One region of the Streptomyces sp. NPDC020597 genome, then DNA from elsewhere that is predicted to be linked to it. Evidence: riboswitches for the same ligand, from Rfam matches in the RefSeq annotation. Region 1 holds a riboswitch; the other holds the start of a gene.
The links. A riboswitch is a leader RNA that binds a small molecule or an ion and turns the genes downstream of it on or off. The one in region 1 is predicted to bind S-adenosylmethionine.

Region 1 (7,448 bases):
GAAAGAGCAACAAGAACGTCGTCGGCATGCCGCTGCTGCCCGTGTACATGGCGAAGGCCGGAGGCTTCTTCTTCCTGGTCTTCGGCGTCATCGCGGTCATCGCGGCGATCGCGCAGATCAACCCGATCTGGGCGATGGGCCCCTACCGTCCGGACCAGGTGTCGACCGGCGCCCAGCCCGACTGGTACATGGGCTTCGCCGAGGGCCTGATCCGCTTCATGCCGGGCTGGGAGATCAACCTCTGGGGTCACACGCTCGTCCTGGGCGTCTTCATCCCGCTGGTCCTGTTCGGCGTGGTCCTCGCGGCGCTGGCGCTCTACCCGTTCATCGAGTCCTGGATCACCGGCGACAAGCGCGAGCACCACATCCTGGACCGCCCGCGCAACGCCCCGACCCGTACGGCGCTCGGCGTCGCCTGGGTCACGATGTACATGATCACGCTGGTCGGCGGTGGCAACGACCTGTGGGCCACCCACTTCCACCTGTCGATCAACTCGATCACCTGGTTCGTCCGGATCTTCTTCTTCGTCGGACCGGTCCTCGCGTACATCCTCACCAAGCGGATCTGTCTCGGTCTGCAGCGCCGCGACAAGGACAAGGTGCTGCACGGCCGGGAGACCGGCACCATCAAGCGCCTGCCGCACGGTGAGTTCATCGAGATCCACGAGCCGCTCAGCCAGGAGCAGCTGCACACGCTCACGGCGCACGAGCAGTACGAGCCGGCCGCGATCGGCGCCACGGTCGACGACAACGGCGTCGAGCGCAAGGTGACGGGCAAGGAGAAGCTCCGCGCCAAGATCAGCGGAGCGTACTTCGGCGAGGACCAGCAGATCCCGAAGCCCACCGTCGAGGAGTACAAGGAGATCACGAGCGGCCACGGCCACCACTGATCGTCGAGGCGTCGCCACGCCACGGTGTAAGGGCCCCGTCCGGTTGTCGGACGGGGCCCTTTGCCGTGCCCGTCGGCTGGATAGGGTGGGCACACACGTCTTCCACGGCACCCACGGAAGATCCGTACGACACCCAGGAGCGGCTGATGAGCGCTGTGACCCCCGCTGGAGGCGACACCGCGGCGGGCCGTTCCTGGCCCGAGGTGCTGAACGGCCTGCTCTACGGCCGCGACCAGGGTGCGGACGCCACGTTCTGGGCGCTGGACCGGATCATGCGCGGCGAGGCCACCGACGCGCAGATCGCCGGATTCGTGGTGGCGCTGCGGGCCAAGGGCGAGACCGTCGAGGAGATCAACGGGCTGGTCCGGGCGATGTACGAGCACGCCAACCTGATCGAGGTGCCGGGGCCGACCGTGGACATCGTCGGCACGGGCGGCGACGGCGCGAAGACGGTCAACATCTCCACGATGTCGGCGATCGTCGTGGCCGGGGCGGGCGCCACCGTCGTCAAGCACGGCAACCGGGCCGCGTCCTCCGCGTCCGGCGCGTCGGACGTGCTGGAGAAGCTCGGCGTCAACCTCGAACTGACCCCGCGCCGGGTGGCCGAGGTGGCGCAGGAGGCCGGGATCACCTTCTGCTTCGCGATCAAGTTCCATCCGGCGCTGCGTCATGTCGGCGCTGCGCGCGGCCAGTTGGGCATCCGCACGGTGTTCAACATCCTCGGCCCGCTGACCAACCCCGCCAGGGTGCGGGCACAGGCCGTCGGCGTCGCCGATCCGCTCATGGCGCCGGTCGTCGCGGGCGTCTTCGCCGAGCGCGGCAACTCGTCCCTGGTCTTCCGGGGTGACGACGGCCTCGACGAGCTGACCACGACGGCCACCTCCCGGGTCTGGGTGGTGCGCGACGGCAAGGTCACCGAGGAGTCCTTCGACCCGCGCGACGTCGGCCTGGACCTGGTGCCGGTGGAGGCCCTGCGGGGCGGGGACCCCTCGTACAACGCCGAGGTCGCCCGCCGTCTGCTGGAGGGCGAGCGCGGTCCGGTGCGCGACGCCGTGGTGCTGAACTCGGCGGCGGCGCTCGTGGCGCTCGAGCCGGGCGGCGGGACGCTGGCCGAGGAGATCCGGGCCGGCATGGCGCGGGCCGCGGAGTCGCTGGACTCCGGCGCGGCCAAGCGGGCGCTGGAGCGTTGGGTGGCCGCCAGCAACGCCTGACGCCGGTGAGACGCGGTCCCGCCATCCGGACACGGGTTGCGGGACCGTGATCGGCTCGCGTAGGTTCCTGTACCAGGTCATGAGTGACAGTCATGAGGCCCCGGCCGACTGTCCGGCAACCCTCCGTCCGTGGCGGGGTGCCCCGGGTGAAGACCAGGCCGTGGGCAACGAGGTCCACGGCAAGCGCGGATCCCTCGCACTCTTTCGAGTGAGAACGCCAGGGGTCCTGGGTCGTCCGAGGGAGTCTCCTGTGAGCAAGCGAATGCGCTAGGGCGTAGAGCCCCGCCTCCGCACCCCCCTTTCATCTTCCTCCGTGCTCGAGCCATGTCCGCTCGCACGGCGGTTCCCCCTTTCCTCTCACGGGAGTTCGCCATGTCCGTCTCCACCGCTGCCGCCCTCCGCCCTGTTTGTGCCCCCCTGGATGTTCTGGGCCGGGATGTCACCGTTCCGCTCGTCACCGGCGGCGAGGTCGCCTACGCGGCCCTCGACTACGCCGCCAGCGCCCCCGCCCTCCAGCGCGTCTGGGACGACGTCGCCGCCTACGCGCCGTACTACGGCAGCGTGCACCGCGGCGCGGGGTACCTCTCCCAGCTCTCCACGGACCTCTTCGAGAACGCCCGCAGGACCGTCGCCGAGTTCCTCGACTGCCGCCCCGACGACCAGCTGGTCTTCACCCGCTCGACGACGGACTCGCTCAACCTGCTGGCACGCGCCCTGCCCGCCGACTGCCAGGTCTTCGTCTTCGAGACCGAGCACCACGCCGCGCTGCTGCCCTGGCAGGACGCCCGGGTCGGCTACCTCGACGCCCCGCGCACCCCGGGCCAGGCAGTGGAGACCCTGGAGCGCGCCCTGGCCGCCCGGGACCCGCACAGCCCGGCGTTGGTCTGCGTCACCGGCGCCTCGAACGTCACCGGTGAGCTGTGGCCGGTGCGCGAGCTGGCGGCGGCTGCGCACGCCCACGGCGCCCGGATCGTCCTCGACGCCGCCCAGCTGGCCCCGCACCACCCGGTGTCGGTGCAGGACCTCGACGTCGACTGGATCGCCTTCTCCGGCCACAAGCTGTACGCCCCCTTCGGCTCCGGCGTGCTGGCCGGCCGCGCGGACTGGCTGGCCGCGGCGGACCCCTATCTCGCGGGCGGCGGCGCCAGCCGCAAGGTCACCCGGCGCGAGGACGGGGGAGTGGACGTGGAGTGGCACGAGAGCGCGGCCCGCCACGAGGCCGGCTCCCCGAACGTGATCGGCGCCTACTCCATCGCGTCGGCCTGCAGGGCCCTCACCGAGGCCGGCTTCGACACCCTGGTGGCACGCGAGCGGCACCTGATCGAGAAGGTGCGCACCGGCCTCGCGGAGGTCCCGGAGGTGCGGATCCTGTCCCTCTTCGGCGACGACGCGCCGCGCGTCGGCGTGATCTCCTTCGTCGTCGAGGGCTGGAACAGCTCCCACCTCGCCGCGGCCCTGTCCGCCGAGTACGGCATCGGCGTCCGCGACGGCCTCTTCTGCGCCCACCCCCTGGTCCGCACCCTCCTGGGCGGCGCCCCCGAGGCGCAGGGCGAGTGCGGCGCCCCCGACGCGGCTCCGGGCGAGAGGTCCCTCAACGCCATCCGGGTGAGCTTCGGCGCGGGCACCCCCGACGAGCACGTCGAACGCTTCGTGACCGCGGTCCGCGAGCTGGTGACCGAGGGAGCGAAGTGGCGGTACCGCACGGAGAACGGCCGCTGCGTCCCCGCACTGAACTGACCCCTGCCCACCACCCGCCCAGCCACATGGAACCGTCACGCGCCCACGCCCCGCAGGCTTCCCCTCGCGGGGCGCCGCGGGGGACGGCTCGTTCGGCTCCCCGGCCGGGGCCGTCTCCTTCAGGGGCGCGGGGAACTGCGCGACCAGCCACATCGAACGATCACCCGCCCGCGTCCCCCAGGGCCCCTCGCGGGGCGCCGCGGGAGACGGCTCGTTCGGCTCCCCGGCCGGGTTCGTCTCCTTCAGGGGCGCGGGGAACGGCGCGCCCAGCCACATCGAACGATCACCCGCCCGCGTCCCCCAGGGCCCCTCGCGGGGCGCCGCGGGGGACGGCTCGTTCGGCTCCCCGGCCGGGTTCGTCTCCTTCAGGGGCGCGGGGAACTGCGCGACCACCCGCCCAACCGGCGGAGCCCCCCGCTACGAGTCCAAGCCGATGGCGAACGCCGCTTCGAGGTCGTGCTGCGAGTACGTGCGGAACGCGACGTGGGTGTCCGTCCCCTCGACTCCGGGGATCTTGCTGATGCTGCCCGGGATGACCTCGGCGAGGTCCTCGTGCTGCTTCACCCGGACCATCGCGATGAGGTCGTAGGTCCCCGTGACGGAGAAGACCTCGCTCACGGACTCCAGCGAGGCGATCCGCTCGGCGATCTCGGGGATCCGGTCCACGCTGGTCTTGATGAGGACGATCGCGGTGATCACGGCTGGTTCTCTCCCTCGGAGGCCGGAGCTGGGGCGGCCTTCACTCTAGCCGCCCGCCCGTCGCCCGCCGCCGCCCTGCCCGGGCGGTCCGTGGGGCCTTTCCCGATCCCGAAACGGGCCCACGCGTAGAGGAGCCCGAGGCCGAAACCCACCAGGTGCGCCAGATACGCCACCCCCGGACCCCTGGGCGCCTGTCCCGCCGCCGCCCACTGCAGGGCCGCCCAGAAGGGCAGCAGCACCCAGGCCGGGAAGCGCAGCGGGAGGAAGAACAGGAACGGAAGGAGGCTGGTGACCCGCGCCCGGGGGAAAAGGTACAGAAACGCGCCGAGCACCGCGGAGACCGCTCCGGAGGCGCCGACCAGGGACTGCGACGACCCGGCGTTGGCGGCGGCGTAGCCCAGCAGGGCCAGATAGCCGCAGCCGACGGTGAAGAGCGCGAACTCGGCGCGGCCCATCCGGTCCTCCGTCATCGCCCCGAAGACGTAGAGGAAGAGCATGTTGCCCAGCAGGTGCACCCAGCTGCCGTGGACGAAGAGGGCGGTCGCGGGGGTGAGGACGGCCCGGGGCGCGCCCGTGAAGAGCTCGGCGGGCACCACGCCCCAGCGCCGGAAGTAGGCCCGCTGGGCGGCCGCGAGCTCGTCGCCGGCCCCGTACGCCGGATCGAGGCCCGAGGCGGGGCTGATCAGGAAGATCAGACAGCACAGGGCGATCAGTCCGTAGGTCACCGGCGCCGAGGGGTTCCTGAGCGCCCTGCCGACCGCCCTGTTCCCGTTCCAGTTGCTGATCATGGGTACAGAGCATGACGTAACGGGACGCACGTGCCCGGAGCGCCTCGCCGCCGGTCGGCCCCCGTGGACGGACGGGCGGAGGGTACCCGCCAGGCCGTAGGGTTACGAGCCACACGCACGGGGGAGCCTCCGGCCCGACCCGGCACAGCGAGCACGACACCAGAAGGAAGTGGAAAGTCACGATGACGGTTCCCCTGCCGACCGCCGCCACGCGGTGGCGCTGCACTCTCTGCGGCAACCTCACGCGGTTCGACGTGACGCGCTCGTCGAAGGTCGTCGAGTACGTGCACCTGGACCTCGCGGGCGAGCCGAAGGTCGAGGAGCGCGAGGTGGTCAGTGAGACCATCGAGTCGGTGCGTTGTCGCTGGTGCAACGCCGTGGACCAGGTGGAACTCGTGGATCGGCCGGGCGCCGGTTCCTGACGACGGGGTCCCCCCGCTCGAGCGACGTCGAGAGTGGGGGCGGGCTCCCACAGTATTGGGGTGTGACGGATGGTGGAGAGCGCAGGCGGGGGGCCGGGCGACGGCGCCGCCGAGATGCTCGACCGTCCGCTGCCGGACGGCGTGCGGCGCAGGGTCGTCACGATCGTCTCCGACGGCTTCGGCGGACTGACCGTCGGTGAACTGCCCGCCCAGTTGCGTCAGTACGCCCGTTTCGCGCCCAACCGGCGCGCCAAGTTCGCGGGCAACGCGATGGCGGCCGCGCTGGAGACCGATTCGCTGTTCAGGCAGCGCATCGCCGAGAAGTTCAGAGAGGCCCAGCCGGAACTGTCCGGCGCCCTCGACTCCGGTGCCCCCACCCCGGCCGCGGACCCGCTCGACGTGGCGGCCGCGGCCTATGTTCTGCGGCCCGTCGGCTGGGTGAAGCTGGTGGCGTCGGCCGGCGAGGAGGCCCAGCGGGCCGACGCCGAGCGGGCCGACGAGGAGAGCCGCGCCGAACTGGAGCGGCTGCGCGAGGAGCTCGAGCGGGCGCGTGAGCAGACCCGGGCGGACACCGAGCGGCTGCGCGCCGAGCTGGACGCGGCGAAGAAGGAGACGGAGTCGCTGCACCGCAAGCTGCGGTCGGCGCTCAGTGACGTCAAGCGCGGTGAGGCAGCCCTGCGCAAGGTGCAGAGCGAGATGGAGACCGTGCGCGCCGAGGGGCACACCCAGGTGTCCGCCGCGGAGAGCGAGTCACGTCGGCTGAAGGCGCGCCTGGGTGAGGCCGAGGCCGCTCTGGAGGCCGCCCGGCGCGCGGCCCGCGAGGGCCGCAGCGTCGAGGACATGCGGGTGCGGCTGCTGCTGGACACCGTGCTCGACGCCGCTCAGGGGCTGCGGCGCGAGCTGGCGCTGCCGCCGGTGTCGGTGCGGCCGGCGGAGACCGTCGACGCGGTCGAACCGGGACGAATGACCCCGAAGGACATCGCCGCACGGGCCTTGTCGGAGCACGATCCGGCCATTCTCGACCAGTTGCTCGCACTGCCGCAGGCGCATCTCGTGGTCGACGGCTACAACGTCACCAAGACCGGCTATCCGCAGATGCCGTTGGAGAAGCAGCGGCTGCGGCTCCTCGGCCAGCTCTCGCAACTCGCCGCGCAGACCGGCGCGGAGGTCACCTGTGTCTTCGACGGCGCCGAACTCGTCGCTCCGGTGCTGCTCGCCCCGCCGCGCGGGGTGCGGGTGCTGTTCTCCAAGCCGGGCGTCACGGCCGACGAGCTGATCCGGCAGCTGGTGCGGGCAGAGCCGCCCGGCCGGCCGGTCATCGTCGCCTCGACCGACCGCGAGGTCGCCGACGGCATCGCGAAGGCGGGCGCCCGGCCGGTGGCTTCCGCGGTGCTTCTGAAGCGACTGTCCTGAGAAGGTGGAAAATGCGGGCCCAATGACCGAATTGGCGGAATCGTCACGCAACGTAGCGTCAATCGGTCAATCACTGCACGTGAGTTGTGTGAAAAAACTGCGTTGCGTGATGGGTTTTTTCTGCCGGGGGATTTGAACTGATCACGGAGAGGTCACTAAGGTCTGGTGATCGAACCTCCAAACGGGTGATCACTCAAAAGAAGGAGCCCGTCTCCGTGGCGTCCCATCGTCGACCGAAGCAGCCGAGTCGCGCGCGCGTGACCGTGCTGACCACCGCAGCCGCCGCTG
Region 2 (7,448 bases), on a different contig from region 1:
GACGGTGAACAGGCTGCGCCGGGTGAGAGAAGCGAGACGGACGGAACGTTAGCGACGGCGCTCGCTGGTTATCGTGCCTGTATGGGCACCCCACAGACGCACTCCCCGGCATCCGGCCCCCTTCCCGTTCCGGTGACCCCGGCCGGCCGCGCGGCGCTCGACGCGATCGTCGGCCGCCCGGGGGCCGCCCTCGTCGCCCTCGACTTCGACGGCACCCTCGCCCCCATCGTCGAGAACCCGCAGGACGCCCGGGCGCACCCCGACGCCGTCCCCGCGCTCGCCGCGCTCGCCCCGAAAGTCGCCGGCGTGGCCGTCGTCACCGGCCGGCCCGCCGAGGTCGCCGTACGGCACGGCGGATTCGCCGGGGTCGAGGGACTGGGCCGGCTCACCGTGCTCGGCCACTACGGCGCCGAGCGCTGGGACGCCCGCACCGGCGCCCTCAGCGCCCCCGAACCGCACCCCGGCGTGGCCGCCGTCCTGGCCGCGCTCCCGCGGGTCCTCGCGGCCGCCGGAGACCGGCCCGGCGTCTGGATCGAGGAGAAGGGCGGCCGTGCCGTCGCCGTCCACACCCGCCGCGCCGACGACCCGCAGGCCGCCTTCGACGCCCTGCGCGGCCCCCTCACCGACCTCGCGGCCCGGCACGGCCTGATCGTCGAACCCGGCCGTATGGTCCTGGAGCTGCGCCCGCCGGGCATGGACAAGGGCGTGGCCCTGCTGGACCACGTCCGCGAGACGGGCGCCAGGTCCGTGCTCTACGCCGGCGACGACCTCGGCGACCTCCCCGCGTTCGCCGCCGTCGAGAAACTGCGCGCCGACGGCGTGCCCGGCCTGCTGGTGTGCAGCGGCAGCGCCGAGGTCGGCGAACTGGCCGAGCGCGCGGACCTCGTCGTCGACGGACCCGCCGGGGTCGTACGGCTGCTGCGGCAGCTGGCCGCTCAGCTCGGCTGAATCGCGCGCAGGGCGTTCAGCTGGTCCAGGAACCAGCGGGCCGGGGGCAGCGCGGTCGCCGCGGCGGACAGCCGCTTCGTGCGCTCGGCCCGCTCCTCCGGCGCCATGGACAGCGCCTCGTGCAGGGCGCGGGCGGTCTCCAGGACGTCGTACGGGTTCACCGTGAGGGCGTCCTCGCGCAGCTCCCAGTACGCGCCCGCCTCCCGGGACAGCACCAGCGCGCAGCCCTCGTCGGAGACGACCGGGACCTCCTTGGCGACCAGGTTCATGCCGTCGCGGATCGGGTTGACCAGCGCGACGTCCGCGAGGCGGTAGGAGGCGAGGGAGCGGGCGAAGTCGTCCTTGAGGTTCAGCAGCACCGGGGTCCAGCCGGGCGTGCCGTAACCGGCGTTGATCTCGTCCGTCAGGCGCCGCACCTCGGCCATGTAGTCCCGGTAGACGGCGAGGTCCTGGCGGGAGGGGTAGGCGAACGCCACGTGGACGACGCGTTCGCGCCACTCCGGGTGGTCGTCGAGGAGCTGCCGGTAGGCCAGCAGCCCGCGCACGATGTTCTTCGACAGCTCGGTGCGGTCGACGCGGACGATGGCCTTGCGCCCCTCGCCGATCTCCTCGCGCAGCGCCGCCATCCGCTCCTCGACGTCCGGCCGGTGCGCGCGCTCGCGCAGGAAGTCGGCGTCCGCGCCGAGACCGTGCACGCCGACCTCGGCGCCGCCCAGGCCCCCGGTGGACTGCTCGCAGCACGCGGTGAAGGCGTCCGCCCAGCGCCGGGTGAGGAAACCCAGCCGGTCCGCGCCCAGCATGCCCCGCAGCAGCTGCTCACGGATGTCCCGCGGGAGCAGGGCGAAGTAGTCCGGGGGCGCCCACGGCGTGTGCGAGAAGTGCCCGATCCGCAGGTCGGGACGGAGCTCGCGGAGCATGCCGGGGACGAGACACAGGTGGTAGTCCTGGACCAGCACCGCCGCGCCGTCCGCCGCATCCTCGGCGAGCGCCTCGGCGAAGGCCCGGTTGTACGTCTCGTACGCGGCCCACTGGCGGCGGAACTCCGCGTCGAAGACCGGCTCCAGCGGGGTCTGGTACAGCAGGTGGTGGACGAACCAGAGCACCGAGTTGGCGATGCCGTTGTACGCGTCGGCGTGCACGTCGGCCGGGACGGGCAGCATGCGCACGCCCTCCTCGCCGACCCCGCGCCGGACCGCCTCGCGGTCGCCGTCGGAGAGCGCCGAGCACACCCACAGCGCGCCGACGTCGGGGCCGATGGCCGACAGACCGGAGACCAGTCCGCCGCCGCCGCGTCTGGCGTGCAGCGAGCCGTCCTCGCGCACCTCGTAGGAGACCGGACCGCGGTTGGACGCGACCAGCACCTCGGCGCCCCGGGCGGCAGACGTGTCGTGCGTGGAAGCCATAGACCTCAACCTAGCCCGCTCCGTAAACGCTCAAACGTACGGTCGCGCCGAGTGGAGGGGCCGTATCCGGCCGTAACGCCGCCGCCGGCCGACGCGAACCGGCCCGCCGCGGGGGGACCGCGGGCCCGCGGTACGGGCTCAGGCCACCCTGCGCCGCGCGTACTCCGCGATGTCCGTCATAGGCGGCCGTTCCTCCGTGTCCACGGAGTGGGTGTGCGGCTCGAAGCCGTCCGGGCCGCGCTCGAACTGGGTGAGGGCGGGGCGGACCAGATGGCCGCGGGCCAGCCGCAGCTGGGCGGTGCGGTAGATCGCCGCCGCCATCCGGCCCAGGGCCTGGCCGTCCTGGTGGCGGTGCTTGCGCACGCCGACGTCGACCTGGGCGAGAGCGTCGAGACCCACCAGGTGCAGGGCGTCGACCAGCATGCCCAGCTCCACGCCGTACCCCACGGGGAAGGGCAGCTGCTCCAGCAGGCTCCGGCGGGCCGCGTACTCGCCGCCGAGCGGCTGCACGAAACCGGCGAGCTGCGGCCAGTGCATGTTGAGCAGGGGGCGGGCCATCAGCTCGGTGACCCGGCCGCCCTGACCGGCCGCGCCGCCCAGCGGGCGGTCGTACATGGCCTTGACCAGGTCCACGTCCGGATCGGTGAGCAGCGGGCCGACGATCCCCGAGACGAAGTCGGAGGAGAACTCCCGCAGGTCGGCGTCGATGAAGCAGACCACGTCCCCGCGGGTGACCAGCAGCGAACGCCACAGCACCTCGCCCTTGCCCGGCACGGCGGGGATGCGGGGGAGTATCTCGTCGCGGTGGACGACGCGCGCGCCCGCCGCCGCGGCGACCGCGGACGTGCGGTCGGTCGATCCGGAGTCGACCACCACGATCTCGTCGACGAGCGGGACCTGCTGCATGAGGTCGTGACGGATCACGGCGACGATCTCGCCGACCGTCTCCTCCTCGTTGAGCGCGGGCAGCACGACGCTCACCGACTGGCCGGTGCGCTGTTTCGCGGCGAGAATCCGGTGCAGCGGGCGGTCCGTCAGGGACCAGGAACGGGTGCTCAGCCAGCGCTCGACTTCTTCCAGCACGTCGGCGGCTCCTCTGCGTTCTCTCGGCGAGTACGGTCCTGCGTGATCCATCTCGCGGTTCGGACGACTATCTCAACTGTCCTGGCCTTCGGTTACAGTCTTGAACAACGCGGGTGACCATCGCATGTCAGGGTCATCGGCCGCACAGATCAACAACTGCATACCGCTCATCCAGAGGGGCAGAGGGACACGGCCCGATGAAGCCCCGGCAACCCTCCAGTCGGTTCTCGTAGATCAATGCTGATCGTTCAGCGAGGCTCCCGGCTCGGGAAGGTGCCAAATCCGTCTCACGGCGAAGTGCGTCGTGAGGAAGATGAGGAGAAAGGGCCTCGCCTCACATGGCTGCGCAGACTGTTGCAAGCACCACGGACTCTACGACCTCCGCTGTCGACCTCGGTCCGGCCACCGCGTTGAGCTGCCGCGAGTGCGGCCACCGCGTCCCCCTCGGCCCGGTCTTCGCGTGCGAGGAGTGTTTCGGCCCGCTCGAGATCGCGTACGACTTCTCCTCCTACGACACGGAGGAGCTGCGAAAGCGCATCGAGGCGGGACCCGCGAACGTCTGGCGCTACGCGCCGCTGCTGCCCGTCCCGGCGGACGTGGCCGACAAGCCGAACATCAACCCCGGCTGGACCAAGCTCGTGCAGGCCGACAACCTCGCCCGCGAGCTGGGCGTCGACGCCGGCAAGCTCTTCGTCAAGGACGACTCCGGCAACCCGACCCACTCCTTCAAGGACCGGGTCGTCGCCCAGGCCATCGAGGCCGCCCGCGCGTTCGGCTTCACCACCCTCTCCTGCTCCTCCACCGGCAACCTGGCCGGCGCGGTGGGCGCCGCCGCGGCCCGCGCCGGCTTCCGCTCCTGCGTGTTCATCCCGCACGACCTGGAGCAGGGCAAGGTCGTCATGGCCGCGATCTACGGCGGCGAGCTCGTCGGCATCGAGGGCAACTACGACGACGTCAACCGCTTCTGCTCCGAGCTCATCGGCGACCCGGCGGGCGAGGGCTGGGGCTTCGTCAACGTCAACCTGCGGCCGTACTACGCCGAGGGCTCCAAGACGCTGGCGTACGAGATCTGCGAGCAGCTCGGCTGGCGGCTGCCCGACCAGCTCGTCGTGCCGATCGCCTCCGGCTCGCAGCTCACGAAGATCGACAAGGGTCTGCAGGAGCTGATCAAGCTCGGGCTGGTCGAGGACAGGCCGTACAAGATCTTCGGCGCGCAGGCCGAGGGCTGCTCCCCGGTGTCGGTCGCCTACAAGGCCGGACACGACGTGGTCCGCCCGCAGAAGCCGAACACCATCGCGAAGTCGCTGGCCATCGGCAACCCGGCGGACGGTCCGTACGTCCTCGACATCGCGCGGCGGACGGGCGGCGCGGTGGAGGACGTGAACGACGAGCAGGTCGTCGACGCGATCAAGCTGCTGGCGCGCACCGAAGGCATCTTCGCGGAGACGGCCGGCGGCGTGACCGTGGGCGTGGCGAGGAAGTTGATCGAGAACGGTCTGCTGGACCCGACGAAGACGACCGTCGTCCTGAACACCGGCGACGGCCTGAAGACCCTGGACGCGGTGGCCGGCACCGGACTCACCGCGACGATCCGCCCGAACCTGGACTCTTTCCGAGAGGCTGGCCTCGCATCATGAGCGTCACTGTTCGCATCCCGACCATCCTGCGCACCTACACCGGCGGTCAGGCCGAGGTCTCGGCCGAGGGCGCGACCCTCGGCGAGGTCATCTCCGACCTGGAGAAGAACCACACCGGCATCGCCGCGCGCGTCCTGGACGACCAGGGCAGGCTGCGGCGGTTCGTCAACGTGTACGTGAACGACGACGACGTCCGCTTCGAGCAGGGTCTGGACACGGCGACTCCGGCCGGCGCCGGCGTGTCGATCATCCCGGCCGTGGCCGGCGGCTGACCGCTGTTCAGTACCCGCCGGTAGTAACCGTCGGTAACAGCGATTACCGAGAGTTCATCGAATTGCCCTCTCCGCGATAGAAGCGGAGGGGGCAATTCAGTGTGGTTGAGCGCGGTACAGTTGGGGAACCCGGTCCTGATCACCGGTTCCGGAGCCTTTTATTTCCGCCCGTGCCCGACAAGAAGCAGCCAAAGTGTGCGCTGCTTATGCGGCTTATGTGGCTTTTGCAGGGCCCGACTTGCCCTGAATTCTGGCGAATTTGCGCCACATTCCGGATCTCGCGCGACCAGAATTCTCGTCCGACTGACCTGTTGCAGAGGGCAGTTGGGCAGATACATTCAGCCGCGGTCGACGCGTTCCGGCGCACGCCCCCAACCAACTGGGGGGTGAGGTCTGACCCGGATCCACGAAGTGTGGATCTGTGCAAGGGCCAGTAATAGGGGAGTTAGGCATGGCTCAGGGCACCGTCAAGTGGTTCAACGCGGAGAAGGGGTACGGCTTCATCGCGGTCGACGGTGGTGCGGATGTTTTCGTCCACTACAGCGCGATTCAGATGGACGGCTACCGCACCCTGGAAGAGGGTCAGCGGGTCGATTTCGAGATCTCGCAGGGCCAGAAGGGGCCGCAGGCGGACATGGTCCGTCTCGCGACCGGCTGAAGCACGCGCCGACTGACAGCGTCGTTCTTCTGTTTCATCTTCGAAGGGCTCGCGCCTCCCGGGGTGCGAGCCCTTCGGCATGCCCCGGGACGGCGACGCGGGGCGGCGGGCGAGGGGTGAAGGCCGTGGGCGAGCGGCGGGGGGCGGGAGTCCCGGACCGGCCTCCTCGACGCCCTGCCGAGGGGCGCGCGCCGTCCGGACGCCCCCTGTTCACCTGCGGATCGTCCCGAGGCGCTTGCACTCGGCATGGGCGAGTGCTAATCATTGGCGTTAGCACTCTGAAGGTGAGAGTGACAACGAAGGACCGGGTCGGTGAGGCCCGCAGGCCAGGTGGGGCAAGGAACCACATGGCCGGCGAGCCGTCCGTCGCGGGCGCGGGCGCGGTCCGAAGGAATCACCCCCAGTCCTGGAGGGACCACTTCACATGGCCAAGATCATCGCGTTCGACGAGGAGGCGCGGCGCGGCCTCGAGCGCGGCATGAACCAGCTCGCGGACGCCGTCAAGGTGACGCTCGGCCCCAAGGGCCGCAACGTCGTCCTCGAGAAGAAGTGGGGCGCCCCCACGATCACCAACGATGGTGTCTCCATCGCCAAGGAGATCGAGCTCGAGGACCCGTACGAGAAGATCGGCGCCGAGCTGGTCAAGGAAGTCGCGAAGAAGACGGACGACGTCGCCGGCGACGGCACGACCACCGCGACCGTCCTCGCCCAGGCCCTCGTCAAGGAAGGCCTGCGCAACGTAGCCGCCGGCGCCAACCCGATGGCTCTCAAGCGCGGCATCGAGAAGGCCGTCGAGGCCGTCTCCGGCGCCCTGCTCGAGCAGGCGAAGGATGTCGAGACCAAGGAGCAGATCGCCTCCACGGCCTCCATCTCCGCCGCCGACACCCAGATCGGCGAGCTCATCGCCGAGGCGATGGACAAGGTCGGCAAGGAAGGCGTCATCACGGTCGAGGAGTCGCAGACCTTCGGTCTGGAGCTCGAGCTCACCGAGGGCATGCGCTTCGACAAGGGCTACATCTCGGCGTACTTCGCCACCGACATGGAGCGTATGGAGGCCGTCCTCGACGACCCGTACATCCTGATCGCGAACTCCAAGATCGCCAACGTCAAGGACCTGCTCCCGCTCCTCGAGAAGGTCATGCAGGGCGGCAAGCCGCTGCTGATCATCGCCGAGGACGTCGAGGGCGAGGCCCTGTCGACCCTGGTCGTCAACAAGATCCGCGGCACCTTCAAGTCCGTCGCGGTCAAGGCCCCGGGCTTCGGCGACCGCCGCAAGGCGATGCTGAACGACATCGCCATCCTCACCGGCGGCGAGGTCATCTCCGAGGAGGTCGGTCTCAAGCTCGAGAACACGACCCTCGACCTGCTCGGCAAGGCTCGCAAGGTCGTCATCACCAAGGACGAGACGACCATCGTCGACGGCGCCGGCGACTCGGACCAGGTCGCG

Region 2: another riboswitch for S-adenosylmethionine. It lies ahead of thrC (threonine synthase); the one in region 1 lies ahead of ACH4ZA_RS13275 (aminotransferase class V-fold PLP-dependent enzyme).

The regions. Positions count from the first base shown of each region.
Region 1 is NZ_JBIRUL010000006.1:173,969-181,416, forward strand. It holds gene ACH4ZA_RS13265 (cytochrome bc complex cytochrome b subunit) at 1-890, shown strand, start outside; gene trpD (anthranilate phosphoribosyltransferase) at 1,037-2,101, shown strand; SAM riboswitch class IV at 2,177-2,293, shown strand; gene ACH4ZA_RS13275 (aminotransferase class V-fold PLP-dependent enzyme) at 2,474-3,838, shown strand; gene ACH4ZA_RS13280 (Lrp/AsnC family transcriptional regulator) at 4,256-4,537, opposite strand; gene ACH4ZA_RS13285 (rhomboid family intramembrane serine protease) at 4,534-5,325, opposite strand; gene ACH4ZA_RS13290 (hypothetical protein) at 5,508-5,747, shown strand; gene ACH4ZA_RS13295 (NYN domain-containing protein) at 5,817-7,160, shown strand; gene ACH4ZA_RS13300 (NlpC/P60 family protein) at 7,376-7,448, shown strand, end outside.
Region 2 is NZ_JBIRUL010000003.1:121,761-129,208, forward strand. It holds gene ACH4ZA_RS06710 (DUF3263 domain-containing protein) at 1-52, shown strand, start outside; gene otsB (trehalose-phosphatase) at 82-948, shown strand; gene ACH4ZA_RS06720 (trehalose-6-phosphate synthase) at 936-2,351, opposite strand; gene ACH4ZA_RS06725 (glucosyl-3-phosphoglycerate synthase) at 2,490-3,434, opposite strand; SAM riboswitch class I at 3,599-3,754, shown strand; gene thrC (threonine synthase) at 3,773-5,071, shown strand; gene ACH4ZA_RS06735 (MoaD/ThiS family protein) at 5,068-5,343, shown strand; gene ACH4ZA_RS06740 (cold-shock protein) at 5,795-6,001, shown strand; gene groL (chaperonin GroEL) at 6,426-7,448, shown strand, end outside.